One region of the Alteromonas sp. R7 genome, then DNA from elsewhere that is predicted to be linked to it. Evidence: riboswitches for the same ligand, from Rfam matches in the RefSeq annotation. Region 1 holds a riboswitch; the other holds the start of a gene.
The links. Region 1 has a riboswitch for thiamine pyrophosphate ahead of AC0J2X_RS14625 (TonB-dependent receptor). Riboswitches for the same ligand answer to the same signal wherever they lie in the genome.

Region 1 (6,172 bases):
CATACCCTTACTCTGCGCCACCGTATCGACGGCAATACGATTAATACGCCAATATCTAAACGTTGCTGTTTTTGCATCAGCAGACAACAGAGCAAGTCGCTGTGCGCCTAAATGCCCTTTAGGACGACGTTTTCCAGACGCAATCCCCAATGCGGTTCCGTTCAGGTAGTCGCTACCTTCAGCGTTTATGATTGCAGCACCTATCACGTTGTCGTTGAATTTAAGTATGGCAACAAGTACATCCGGGCTATCCATCAAGCGCATAATATCATCGGGCGTAGTTTGATAATGGGCTAATGAAAGTAGCGACATTATTTGCTGAAGCGCCTCTTCGGAAATGCTTTTAAACGAACTTATGAAAAAATCGTAATCTATCGATGCATTAATACTGTTTTTGAAATTAATCTCGCCAATATTGCGCGCCGCATCTCTGTCCTCAAATAAACAAGTCGTATTGAAAAAGGCTTCAATGGGATCATGTTCGAACCATCGTAACGGCGTTGATAGTCTTAAATGGATAGCTGATGGCGGTAAATTAGGGATGAGTTTGTGAATAAAGCCACTGCCTGAGCCTTCATAACCCAAAAGCGTAGTACTAAGCACCCACTGCTTGTGGTTGGCTATGATCCGGTATACATCCGGGAGGGGGATTGAAGCCGCTTCATCAACAATTACAACGTCATACTTTTCATCTTCTGTGGTATATAACAAGGCACTGTCAGGGGGCACCCATTTTACAATTCCAAACGTCGCTGTCTCATTCTTATCACCAAGGCTTAGTTGGGCTTGAATGTTAGCGGTGGATGGTTGTTGTGTTTTGACACCGGCTATTTCGTGCTGTTGAATACGTGAAAGCACGTTCTTCACATTATCGAACCGTTCACTGGTTAACAGTACATTTTTACCCTGTCTGATTAGGCTTTCAATGAATATACCTAATAATGATGACTTGCCTCTGCCTCTTGGGGCGGTAATCAGCGCGTTTAGTTTATTAAGTGAGTGTGCTTGATATAAACGACTGTATGCCTGCTCTTGCTCTTCTGATTTAAATAGTGAGCCTCTATAGACGTTTGATGTTACGCCTTGGCTAATGCGGTACATAGCCGTATCTGGAAGTGTGGTTTTTTCTTCAGTGTGAAATGCCACGTAGTCGTTGTTACGCAGGTGCTTTATAAAGCGTTCGAGGTATCGACTTTGTGTAAGCGTAAACCCCTCCGACAGGAACGAGACCGAAATATTGTTGACCCATTCACTCAATGCAGGGCAAATAAGTATTAAACAACCACTGCGTTTAACGATCCCCGCCACTGCCATCACGTCGCCAGGTTTGAATGAATCGCGACAGTCTAATGTGGCAATGTCACATTCGCTCCCCAGTACTTGTTTGCGGTTCTTTCCCTTAAGTGTATCGCCAGCAAAATTCACAACGCTTATAGATGAAACTTCATCTACAAAGGCTTGAACGCTACGTATGGCAGCTTCACAAAAATCATCATTGCCAGATATTACAAGCATTCTCCGGTGAAGCGGGCAAGTCACGTTTGATAAGTGTGAAGCGTGAGAGCTTTTTTTGCAGCCATTTTCGCCGCTATTTTCAAAGTAGGGGGCTAATAGCCATTCGCGTAATTGAGTTAGCGCCATGAATCAGTTTTTTCGGTATAATCTAACGCTATAGTAGCGATTTATTATGAGGAATTCGAATGCGCTTTCTTTCTCGGCGTCTAGTTATGCCAAACGACCTTAATTACGCCAATTCTTTGTTCGGTGGCCGCGCGTTAGAATGGATAGACGAAGAAGCTGCAATTTGGGCTATTTGTCAGCTAGAAACTAATTGCTTGGTAACTAAGCATATTGGTGAAATTAGTTTCGAATCACCGGCTATGCAGGGTGATATCGTAGAGTTTGGTCTAGAAACTAAAGCTGTAGGCCGTACGTCTATTACCGTAAGCTGCTTGGTACGCAACAAAGCAACCAAGAAAACCATCTGTTTTGCAGACGATATCGTTTTCGTAAAGGTTGACCCTGATACGCGTCAACCAACCGCACACGGCAAAACGTTGGAAGGTTTAAAAGCACAAACTGACGATGAAGTACGTCGCCTAAATATGAATATTGACGCTGAATAGCCCTAAGCTTTCAACGCCTTATATCATATATAAAACCTTACGTTAGCTTAACGTCTTATCTGCTTGACGGCGTGTATCGAACTGGTAGACTCCGTCGCAGAAGTTGAGTTTGCTAGTTTTAGCAGCGCAACACTATACCAAGGGGTGTCCGTTTTCGGTCTGAGATCCACATTCGTGGGAACCCTTAAACCTGATCCGGATAATACCGGCGTAGGGATGGTTCACAATATAGCCTTATCACCTGCCGTTAGACCCGGATCTTTTTTCTTAAATAAGAATAAGAGATCCCATGTATAAAACACTTTTCACACTTTCACTGCTTGCTAGTTCCGTTGCGGCCTATGCGCAACAAACCAATGTAAGTAACACTTCAGATAGCACGCCATCAGATATTGAGCGCGTCATCGTATCTGGTGATTTTCGTCAAACTACACTCGACCAGTTAAGTGCTAGCGCGACCATTTTAGATCAAGAGCGTCTTCGCAGTAGACAGCCGAGCCATATCGACAGTGTGCTAAACAGTATTCCAAACGTAAACTTTGCAGCTGGTGCGTCTCGCGGCCGCTTCGTGCAAATTCGCGGTATTGGAGAGCGTAGTCAGTTCGCCGAGCCTATCAATCCTTCTGTAAGCTTTATCGTCGATGAATTTGATTTTTCAGGCCTTGCTGCGGCAGGTCTTATTTTTGATACTAAACAACTAGAGGTATATCGCGGACCTCAGGCTACCTTATACGGCACAGGTGCATTGGCCGGAGCGGTTAAACTCTCCAGTAATGACGTGGGTAGCGACGCCCCAGACTACGTTGAAGCCCGCATTGGGAACAAAGAGAGTTACCGTATTGAAGGCGCCACTGGTGATGATATCAACACGGATTGGGGCTATCGTGTTGCGCTGGTTCATAATCGCAGTGATGGCTTTGTAGAAAATACGTTCTTAAATAGAAGCGATACCGCGAATATCGATGAAACCGCACTGCGCTTTGCCGTTGAAGGCAGTGTAGATGAGCGAACCACACTAGCGCTTACTTATCGCTGGTACGATATCGATAACGGTTACGATGCATTCTCGCTAGACAATGACAACAAAACGCTGTCTGATGAACCTGGATTTGACGAACACCAAACCCACGCTGTTAGCGCGCGCTCTACAACCAATACAGCAGCGGGCGACTTTATTCTAATTGCCACCCATGCTTCTCACAATATTGCTTATGGATACGATGAAGACTGGACATTCACAGGGTTTCACCCGTGGGGTTATACGTCTTTTGACGCCTATTATCGCGATGTAGAAACACAGACCGGAGAGATGCGTTTCGTGTCATCTGACAGTGCCGCACTTTTTGATGGTATGACTGACTGGACAATAGGCGTATTTTATAAAAGCACGGAAGAAAAGCTGCTGCGTCAGTACACTTATTTGGATAGTGACTTTGCCAGTGAATACACGCCTACGACGACCGCTATATATGCTCAGACTGAAAGTCGTTTGAACGAAAATTTAGTACTTGTAGCAGGGTTAAGAGTAGAAAACTACGATTTTGATTACGCTGATAACAACCAGCTCACTCGCGCGTTCGACACCACCATGGTAGGCGGGAAAGTCGCGCTTCAGTATACACAGGGCGATCACTTCTATTACGGCAGTATTTCACGCGGATATAAAGGGGCAGGCTTTAACCCCGACAGCCGCGTGAATGACAATCAGCGATTCTTCGACGAAGAGTATAACTGGAACTACGAAGTAGGCGTTAAGGGCCCATTACTTACGCCTGACCTAATTGCTCGTGCTGCAATTTTCTATATGGATAGAAAAGATACTCAGGTGAGCGATTTTGACGTTATCACTCGTGATGACGGTACGGCAGGGTTCGTAGATATTATTGATAATGCTGATTTAGGAACAAACAAAGGAGCCGAGCTGGAGCTTAGCTGGATTGCTAGTGATGCATGGCAGCTTGATGCAAGTGTTGGTTACCTAAGCGCTACCTTTGAAGGGTATACGCTTGCAGACGGTACTGAAGTGTCTGAGCAAAGACAGGCTCAATCACCTAAGTGGACCGCAAACCTGTATAGTGAGTACGCACTTACAGATAACATGCTTTTGCGTGTAGATGTAGATTACAAAAGCGAATACCGTTTTTCTGACGGCCATGATGTAACCTCGCCAAGTACTACGCTGGTTAATTCGGAGATTGTGATGTTACACGGTGATTGGCAGACATCACTGTGGGTACAAAATGCGTTTGATCGTGAGTACTACACCCGTGGATTCGGTGGTTTCAGCAACGACCCTCGCGATGAGTATGCCTTCGATGAGCCATATTACCAAATAGGTAACGGTCGTCAGTTTGGCGTTACTGTTAAGTACGCGTTTTAAAATAAAAGGAAACAGACATGCAAGTTATGGTTGAACTGTCGTTGTACCCATTGGTTAACGAATACATTCCACCTATTCAAGATTTCATTGATAGGTTAAATAGCTATAGTGATATTGCAGTTTCAACAAGTTCAACCAGCACGCAGGTTACAGGTGACTATGGTGTGGTTATGAAAGTACTTGGTGAAGAAATGCAAAGGACCCATGAAGAAGTGGGGCAGGCTATTTTCGTTGCTAAGTTTTTAAATTTTGATGCCATGCAATCTAGAAAATCATCTTAATGGCTAACTTTTTTTCTGAGTTCACTTCTCAAATTGCCGCTACTTCACTGTTAGAGTGGGTAGCGGTTGTCCTCGCTATTGCCTATGTGCTGTTAGCCGCAAAACAGAACAGCTGGTGTTGGCTGTGCGCCTTTGTGAGTACCGCAATTTACACCTGGCTATTTTGGCAGGTGACTTTGCCATTTCAGTCTGCGCTTAACTTCTTTTATATGATAATGGCGGGATACGGTTATTATCAGTGGTCGAAAGGGGCGGAAGACGGCGATGTTAAGCCAGTGCTTCATTGGCCTCTCTGGGCTCATTTGCTCATTGTGCCGAGTATGTTATTGCTCGCTTGGGTTCTGTCTGAGGTGGCAGGCTCACAGTTCAATAGTGAGTACCTACTATTAGATGCGAGCATTAATTTATTGAGTGTAGTCACAACATTTATGGTGGCGCATAAAATCCTGCAAAACTGGGTTTATTGGTTTTTCATCAATTTAGCGTCCGCCTATTTATACCTGCAAGTGGGTTATGCATTATCTGCTTGCCTGTTCTTAGGCTATGTTGGTTTTGCGGTATTTGGGTATTACCAGTGGCTAGTACAATATAAAAAACAAGGTGAACAGGTTGGATATCATCGCCACGCTGCAAAAGGCGCTTAATCTTAGCGACAGTGCGAAAATTTCGTCACACCCTGCTGGAGCGGTAAATCACGTTTACCGCGTTCAAGAGCTCGCAGATAGTCAGTTACCCTTGACTGCAAATAACCTTCAAAGTAGTGGGCAACCAAAGTCGGATCATAACCCTGTCGACTTAGCGGTGAAATGGATGGGCGATGATGACTTTAGTGGGGTTAATCGTGCGCACCAATTTGCTTTGCAGCAACAGCTTTATAGGTTGGGAGTAGCGCCGCAACCTATATGGTTAAGCGATGATGAAACCATCTGGGTTGAGCAGTGGCTAGAGCACAGTGAAAGTGCGACGCTTTCAATGCTTGAGCTGGCCAACACCCTCGCTCGTATTCATTCTTTGCCCATTACCGCTAGGCCATTAGATTTAGCATCAAGATGGCAGCATTATATTAATGTTGCACAGCTCGATATGAGCAGTGAGCTTTATCTAAAAGCCCAATCATTGCGGAAACAAGTAATAAAAAGTGAACAAGACGATGACGACTATGTGTTATGTCATAATGACTTGCTAACTAATCACTTATTACTGAGCGCAGATAACTCACTCAAAATTATTGATTGGGAATATGCCGCCATGGGAAACCGCTACTTCGATTTAGCAAGTTGCTGCCTTATCAATAAACTTGAAATCAATGAAAGTAGAGAGCTCGTTAAGCATTACGCCAAGCTAATGAATATCGATGAGCACGACGCGATAGCGAAATTTGATCT
Region 2 (6,172 bases), on a different contig from region 1:
GGGGAAGCTTGAAACTTTGCAGCGTACCTTGGCCTGCATGGGCGTTTACGTACTGGCCCCATTTAATATCGGCATCGAAGCCTCTTGCCAGAAATAACAAGGCTTGGGTAGCTTGGTGGCATGCTGCCATGCCTACAACGGGGCCCAGTACACCTTTGCTAACGCAATCCTCGCGTATGGCAACATTATTCACTAAACACTCGTAGCAACCGCAGGTGGCTGAGTTTTGAGGCAAGTTCAGCGCTTGCCAGGTAAGCCCACTGGCTGCTGCAATAAAAAGCGGAATAGAGGCGCGAAACGAGGCCAGGTTTATCTGTCTTCGTACCGTAACGTTGTCGGTGCAATCCAGCACGCAGGTGGCTGATGCAATTAACGTTGGTAAGTTGTTACTATCAGCAAATAAACTTTTAAACTGTATGTTTAAATGCGAGTTCACTTTACGCAGTTCATTGTAAAGCGACTTGGCTTTTAGCTCGCCTAGGTGCATTTCGTTGTAGCTTATCTGGCGCTGCAAATTACTAATGTCGACGGTGTCACCATCTATAAGTGTAATGTTGCCCACGCCTGCGCCTGCTAAATAGCGGGCGGTTAAGCTGCCTAATCCACCTAAGCCAACGATAACGGCGTGTGCACTCGACAAATAAAGCTGTCCGTCATGATCAATGCAATCAAGTAAGAGTTGTCTGCTGTAGCGACGTATATCCTGATGCGCTAACTGCTGGCCTACTGAGTGACTAAGTGAATGAGTAGCTGAATGACTAAGCAAACCCAGCCTCCTCAACCAATGCTTGGTAGGCTTTTAGCGGGTGTGCTGCCTGAGTGATTGCACTTACCACAGCAATGCCGCTAACGCCGGTTTTAGCTACATTGCCTATACGCGATAAGTTAATACCACCAATAGCAACGGTGGGAATGCCATCGCAAAGCTGCACATACTTTTCTAAACGTGCTACACCTTGGGGCTTCGAAGGCATGTCTTTGGTATTGGTGGGGAAGATATGACCAAGGGCAATGTAAGACGGGTTTAAAGCGCGAACACGTTGAATTTCAGCGAAGCCGTGCGTTGATATTCCAAGCCGTAAACCCGCACTACGGATGGCGTTTAGGTCTGCGGTGTCGATATCCTCTTGCCCCAAGTGCACACCGTAAGCCCCGAGTTCTATGGCCAGCTCCCAATAGTCATTAATGAATAATTGGCAGTCGGTGTGTTTCACCAATTCTATTGCCTCTTTTATTTGCTGACGAATGTCTTCTTGGGAGCCTTGTTTAACCCGCAGCTGCATGATTTTTATGCCCGTTGGCCAGAGGCGGGCTATCCATTGCACGCTATCCACTACAGGGTAGATGCCTAAATGAGTATGAGTAAGTGCAGGAAAGTGGCCTTCTTTACAAGACGAGGCTTCAAGAAGGGTATCCTTATCCCGCTCTTTTTCATTGGCAGTGGCACCACGTTGGTGAAAGGTCACCAGCGGAAAGCTCTCTGGTTTTGCGGGAAAGCCGTTGGTTCGTGCAAAGTAGGCGGTTAATTCGTTACTTATGGCGTTTGCGTTAGCCGCTGCGCATTGCTTTGGTAGTGTATGGCCACGAACTTCGCTGACGTAAGCATTAGCAAGCGTAAGTGCGTCTTCAATGCAGTAGTCGTGCACAATGAATGCCGCTAATGCGCTGGCTAACATACAGCCTGTGCCGCGAAGGTTGCCGTTAGCGTATTTCAGCTGGCTAAAACGAAGAGTGTGAGAGGCACAAACAAAAATATCGCTTACATTTTTTTGCCAGTGGGCGTGACCGCCCTTAACGTAAACGCTCTTTGCGCCTTTACCCCTTAGCCGATTGATTGCATTTAGCAAGCTCGCTTCATCAACAACTGGCAAATGGGTGAGCCACGCAAGCTCATCGATATTTGGCGTAACGATATCTACTGTATTCAACAGTTCGTCAACTACGCTTTCGCTTAACTCACTCAGCACGCCACCTGACGAGGTAGACAGTACAGGGTCCCATACAACGAAGGGGCGAGGGTTAGATGTTTTTTGAATACGTGCACACAACAACAGCGCTTGCTCATCATTAGCAATAGCGCCAATTTTAATAGCGCGTGGCGGGGTATCTTCAAACAGCACCTGCCACTGCTGATTTAATGCCGACGCGCACATGCTTTCCTTACTAAGCATGATTGAGTTGGATTGCACGGTAAGTTGTGTAGTGAGCACACAAGCATGGATGTTCAGATCGGCCAATGTAATGGCGTCGCGGGTAACGCCCGCACCACCGCTACAGTCCACACCTCCCACACACCACACTACAGGAAGTGCAGTGGTGAGGTTGTTGGATGCAGGGTTTATGGACGCTTTCGCCATCATGGTAGCTCTACCTTGCTATCTGCAGTGTGATAAAGCTCTGCGCCAGACTGATTGAATGCCTGGGCCATCTCTTTCATGCCTTTTTCTTTCTCAAACTCTTGCTGCTCTGCTTTTTTAGCCACATCGCGCACTTCCTGAGAAATTTTCATGCTGCAAAATTTAGGGCCGCACATAGAGCAGAAATGCGCAACTTTGCCAGACGCCTGCGGCAAGGTTTCATCGTGATAAGCGCGCGCAGTATGCGGGTCGAGAGCTAAATTGAACTGATCTTCCCACCTGAATTCAAAGCGTGCTTTCGACATGGCGTTGTCGCGAATTTGTGCACCTGGGTGTCCTTTTGCCAAGTCGGCAGCGTGGGCTGCAATTTTGTAGGTGATCAGCCCCTGTTTAACGTCTTCTTTGTTAGGTAGGCCTAAATGCTCTTTAGGTGTTACATAGCACAGCATTGCGCAGCCATACCAACCGATCATGGCGGCACCTATACCTGAAGTGAAGTGATCGTAGCCAGGAGCGATATCGGTGGTGAGGGGGCCAAGGGTATAAAACGGCGCTTCGTGGCAATGCTTAAGCTGCTCTTCCATGTTCGCTTTAATCATATGCATTGGCACATGCCCCGGGCCTTCAATCATTACCTGAACATCGTACTCCCATGCAATTTTCGTCAGCTCTCCAAGGGTACGTAATTCAGAGAATTGCGCGTCGTCGTTAGCGTCAGCTACGCTACCAGGGCGCAGGCCATCACCTAGCGACAGCGCCACATCGTACTTAGCGCAAATTTCGCAAATATCGTGAAAGTGCTCATACAGAAAGCTTTGTTGGTGGTGGCTTAAGCACCACTTTGCCATTATCGAACCGCCGCGCGATACAATGCCGGTTACCCGCTTTGCGGTAAGGTGTACGTACTCAAGCAGCACGCCAGCGTGAATGGTGAAGTAGTCTACGCCTTGTTCAGCTTGCTCAATTAGGGTGTCTTTAAACATCTCCCACGTTAAATCTTCGGCTACACCGTTTACTTTTTCTAGCGCTTGATAGATGGGGACGGTGCCAAGAGGAACAGGACTGTTTCGCAGCAGCCACTCTCGGGTTTCGTGAATGTTTCTGCCGGTAGATAAATCCATGATGGTATCGGCGCCCCAGCGCGTTGACCACACCAGCTTTTCTACCTCTTCTTCAATAGACGAGGTGACTGCTGAATTACCAATGTTTGCGTTAATCTTTACTAGAAAGTTACGCCCTATAATCATTGGTTCCAACTCGGGGTGATTGATGTTGCATGGAATAATGGCGCGGCCTGCGGCCACTTCCTGGCGTACAAATTCAGGCGTGATGGTATCGGGTAAATTCGCACCAAAGTGTTCGCCTTTGTGCTGCTGCGTCAGTTCGGCATCTTTAATGGCCTGGCGACCCATATTCTCGCGAATGGCAATGTATTCCATTTCAGGAGTAATAATGCCCTGTCTTGCGTAGTGAAGCTGGGTTACGTTTTTGCCTGCTTTTGCTTTTAGTGGTTTGCGGCTGCGAATAAAGCGGAAATCTTCGGTAAATATGTCGTTTTCTCGCTCTTTTGCAAAGCTTGACGAAACGCCCTCTAATTCAAGGGTATCGCTACGCTCTTCAATCCACTTTTGGCGAAGCGGAGCTAGGCCTTTGTGCACATCTATGTTTTCTTGTGGGTCGCCGTAGGGGCCTGAAGTGTCGTAAACAGGAATGGGCGGATTTGGTTCTAAAATAGGGTTGTCTTCTGTTCCACCCACTAAACGGTCGTGTTGGTGAATAAGGCGCATGGCCACACGAATATCGTCACGGCTGCCACACTCGTAGTGGCGTGTTGAATTTGGGTAAGCTTCGCCCGCAAGTTCATTAATGAATTGTTGTGCTTGTTGGCGCTGTTCGCGTCTGTTCGACATAGCATTTTACCTTGTAAATTTAGGTTCTAAAAATGCTTGTCAGGAGTGAAGGAGAATACAAAGTGGAAGTGTAGAGGGAAACAATCCCGTTACTTTAGCGAGATTGTTGGTAAAGGTTCTGGTGATTGCAGCCCTTTACACCGTTGATGTTGACTTGGCGATAAACTTGAACAGTTTACCTTGAGTGACGAGCAGCACCGGAATGGGTGTGTCTGTATCATCAACAGCAAAACAACTTCGCTTCACAACGCTAAACCACGGTTTAACATTGTGCACATTGTATTTTCTTGTTCCCTTCGCAGGTATTAGCCTGATCAGGTTCTACGGATCCCACTTTCGCGGTCTCAGCTTACTGGGTTACCAGTGAAGCACTCCGACAAGTTGTTTAAGTCAATTCGGGTTGTTGTTGAAACAACCCGAATTGAGAATTCCTTTTTACTATATCTTCAATTTTACGGGTAATACAAGTACTACCAGAAAGCTAAATGAATATTCATCTAGCTGGCTAGCTGCTGACCTTCCTTGTAAAGCTGAAGTGCAGTGGCTGTGTCGTGCTTGCGTTCGCTAATTGCAGACAGCAGCAATAAGTCTTCTTTGCGCGACTTCATTTTAGTGGCTTTAAGCAGCGCTTTTTCCGCCAACACATCATCGCCTGAGTTAAATGCAACTTGGCCTAGCGTGGAGTATAGCGACACGTTTTCTTCGTCTTGCTTTATCCAGCTTTCAAGCAGTCGTAGTGATGGCGATGCATCAGGAATATTAAGCTGCGTGAACAGCGGAAACAGGGCGCTATTCGGGCCACGTTTTTGCCATTCAACTAGCAAATTCTGTGCGTCGGCATGCATACCTTGGTCAAGCAACTGTTGAATGTAAGCCGCGCGGTAAGCATCGTCGTGACGAAGCTTGCGGGGTAGGGTTTCCCAATATGATTTAAGCTCGACAGCGCCTTGCTTACTGGCAATTTCCGCAAACTTACCTTTGGCAATACGCTGGCTCCATGTAGTGTAGTCTGCTTTGGGCAATGCTTTACGCCAGCCTGACAAATTTTCTTGAAGTACTTGCCATTTACCTAGCTTGGCAAGAATTTGCGCTTTTAACTGCACAACCTGCTTGTTCTCGCGCTCTTGCTCGTCAAGTTCGTTAAGTTTCTCTAGTGCCGCATCGTATTTTTCTTCAGCCATATCAATACGCGCGTGCATGACCGTTGCGGCTACTTTCGCTTTTGGAAAGTCAGTTGCCTGAACAAGGAAATAACGGGCTTTGGCTAAATCGTTATTGGCAAAAGCAATTTGCGCTGACGCCAAATAGTTAACGCCTTCGAAATCGCCGTTGGTGGTTTTGCTTAGCGCCTTTTGAGCCGTATCAAAATCACCTGCAGCCATTGCGTGTAAGCCGTCGTAAAACGCACGCTTACGTTTGCGCTCACCTAAGGTGCCAAACCATTTATGTGAACCTGTGATCAGGCTTAACGCCCACAATACAAGTCGAGATAGTACGTACCAGGCAATGACGGCACCTATCACTAAAATACAAAAGCTAATCACCGTCATTTCAACAGCGGTGTTACCCAGTGATATGAGTACGTAGCCCTTATCGCCTAACAACATCGGGCCAACAATTAGTGCAACAACGAATGCGGCTAATACCGCAAGGGCAATAGCTAACCATTTCATAGTGCACTTGCTCCTTGTCCGAACACTTGCTTAACGCGGCTATCCAATAGACGCTCTAGCGGTTTTTGTGACACTAGCTCTGTAGGTATTGGGCGCGATACATCAGTAGCAATGAGGTTTTGTAGTGCATCTACAAAGCCCGTTACTTGGCTTTTTTCTGTGTCGAACTTTTCAATAATTAACGTTTGAGCGTATTGAAGCGACTGGCTGTAAAGCCCTGCATCGCCCTGAA

Region 2: linked by a shared signal. The riboswitch ahead of thiC (phosphomethylpyrimidine synthase ThiC) and the one ahead of AC0J2X_RS14625 (TonB-dependent receptor) in region 1 are both predicted to bind thiamine pyrophosphate.

The regions. Positions count from the first base shown of each region.
Region 1 is NZ_JBVTQX010000009.1:879-7,050, forward strand. Features, by position in the region: gene AC0J2X_RS14615 (tRNA(Met) cytidine acetyltransferase TmcA domain-containing protein) at 1-1,641, opposite strand, end outside; gene AC0J2X_RS14620 (acyl-CoA thioesterase) at 1,701-2,126, shown strand; TPP riboswitch at 2,257-2,360, shown strand; gene AC0J2X_RS14625 (TonB-dependent receptor) at 2,416-4,506, shown strand; gene AC0J2X_RS14630 (hypothetical protein) at 4,524-4,787, shown strand; gene pnuC (nicotinamide riboside transporter PnuC) at 4,787-5,431, shown strand; gene AC0J2X_RS14640 (phosphotransferase) at 5,388-6,172, shown strand, end outside.
Region 2 is NZ_JBVTQX010000007.1:226,476-232,647, reverse strand. Features, by position in the region: gene AC0J2X_RS13345 (HesA/MoeB/ThiF family protein) at 1-766, opposite strand, end outside; gene thiE (thiamine phosphate synthase) at 759-2,360, opposite strand; gene thiC (phosphomethylpyrimidine synthase ThiC) at 2,357-4,267, opposite strand; TPP riboswitch at 4,542-4,653, opposite strand; gene AC0J2X_RS13330 (heme biosynthesis HemY N-terminal domain-containing protein) at 4,765-5,940, opposite strand; gene AC0J2X_RS13325 (uroporphyrinogen-III C-methyltransferase) at 5,937-6,172, opposite strand, start outside.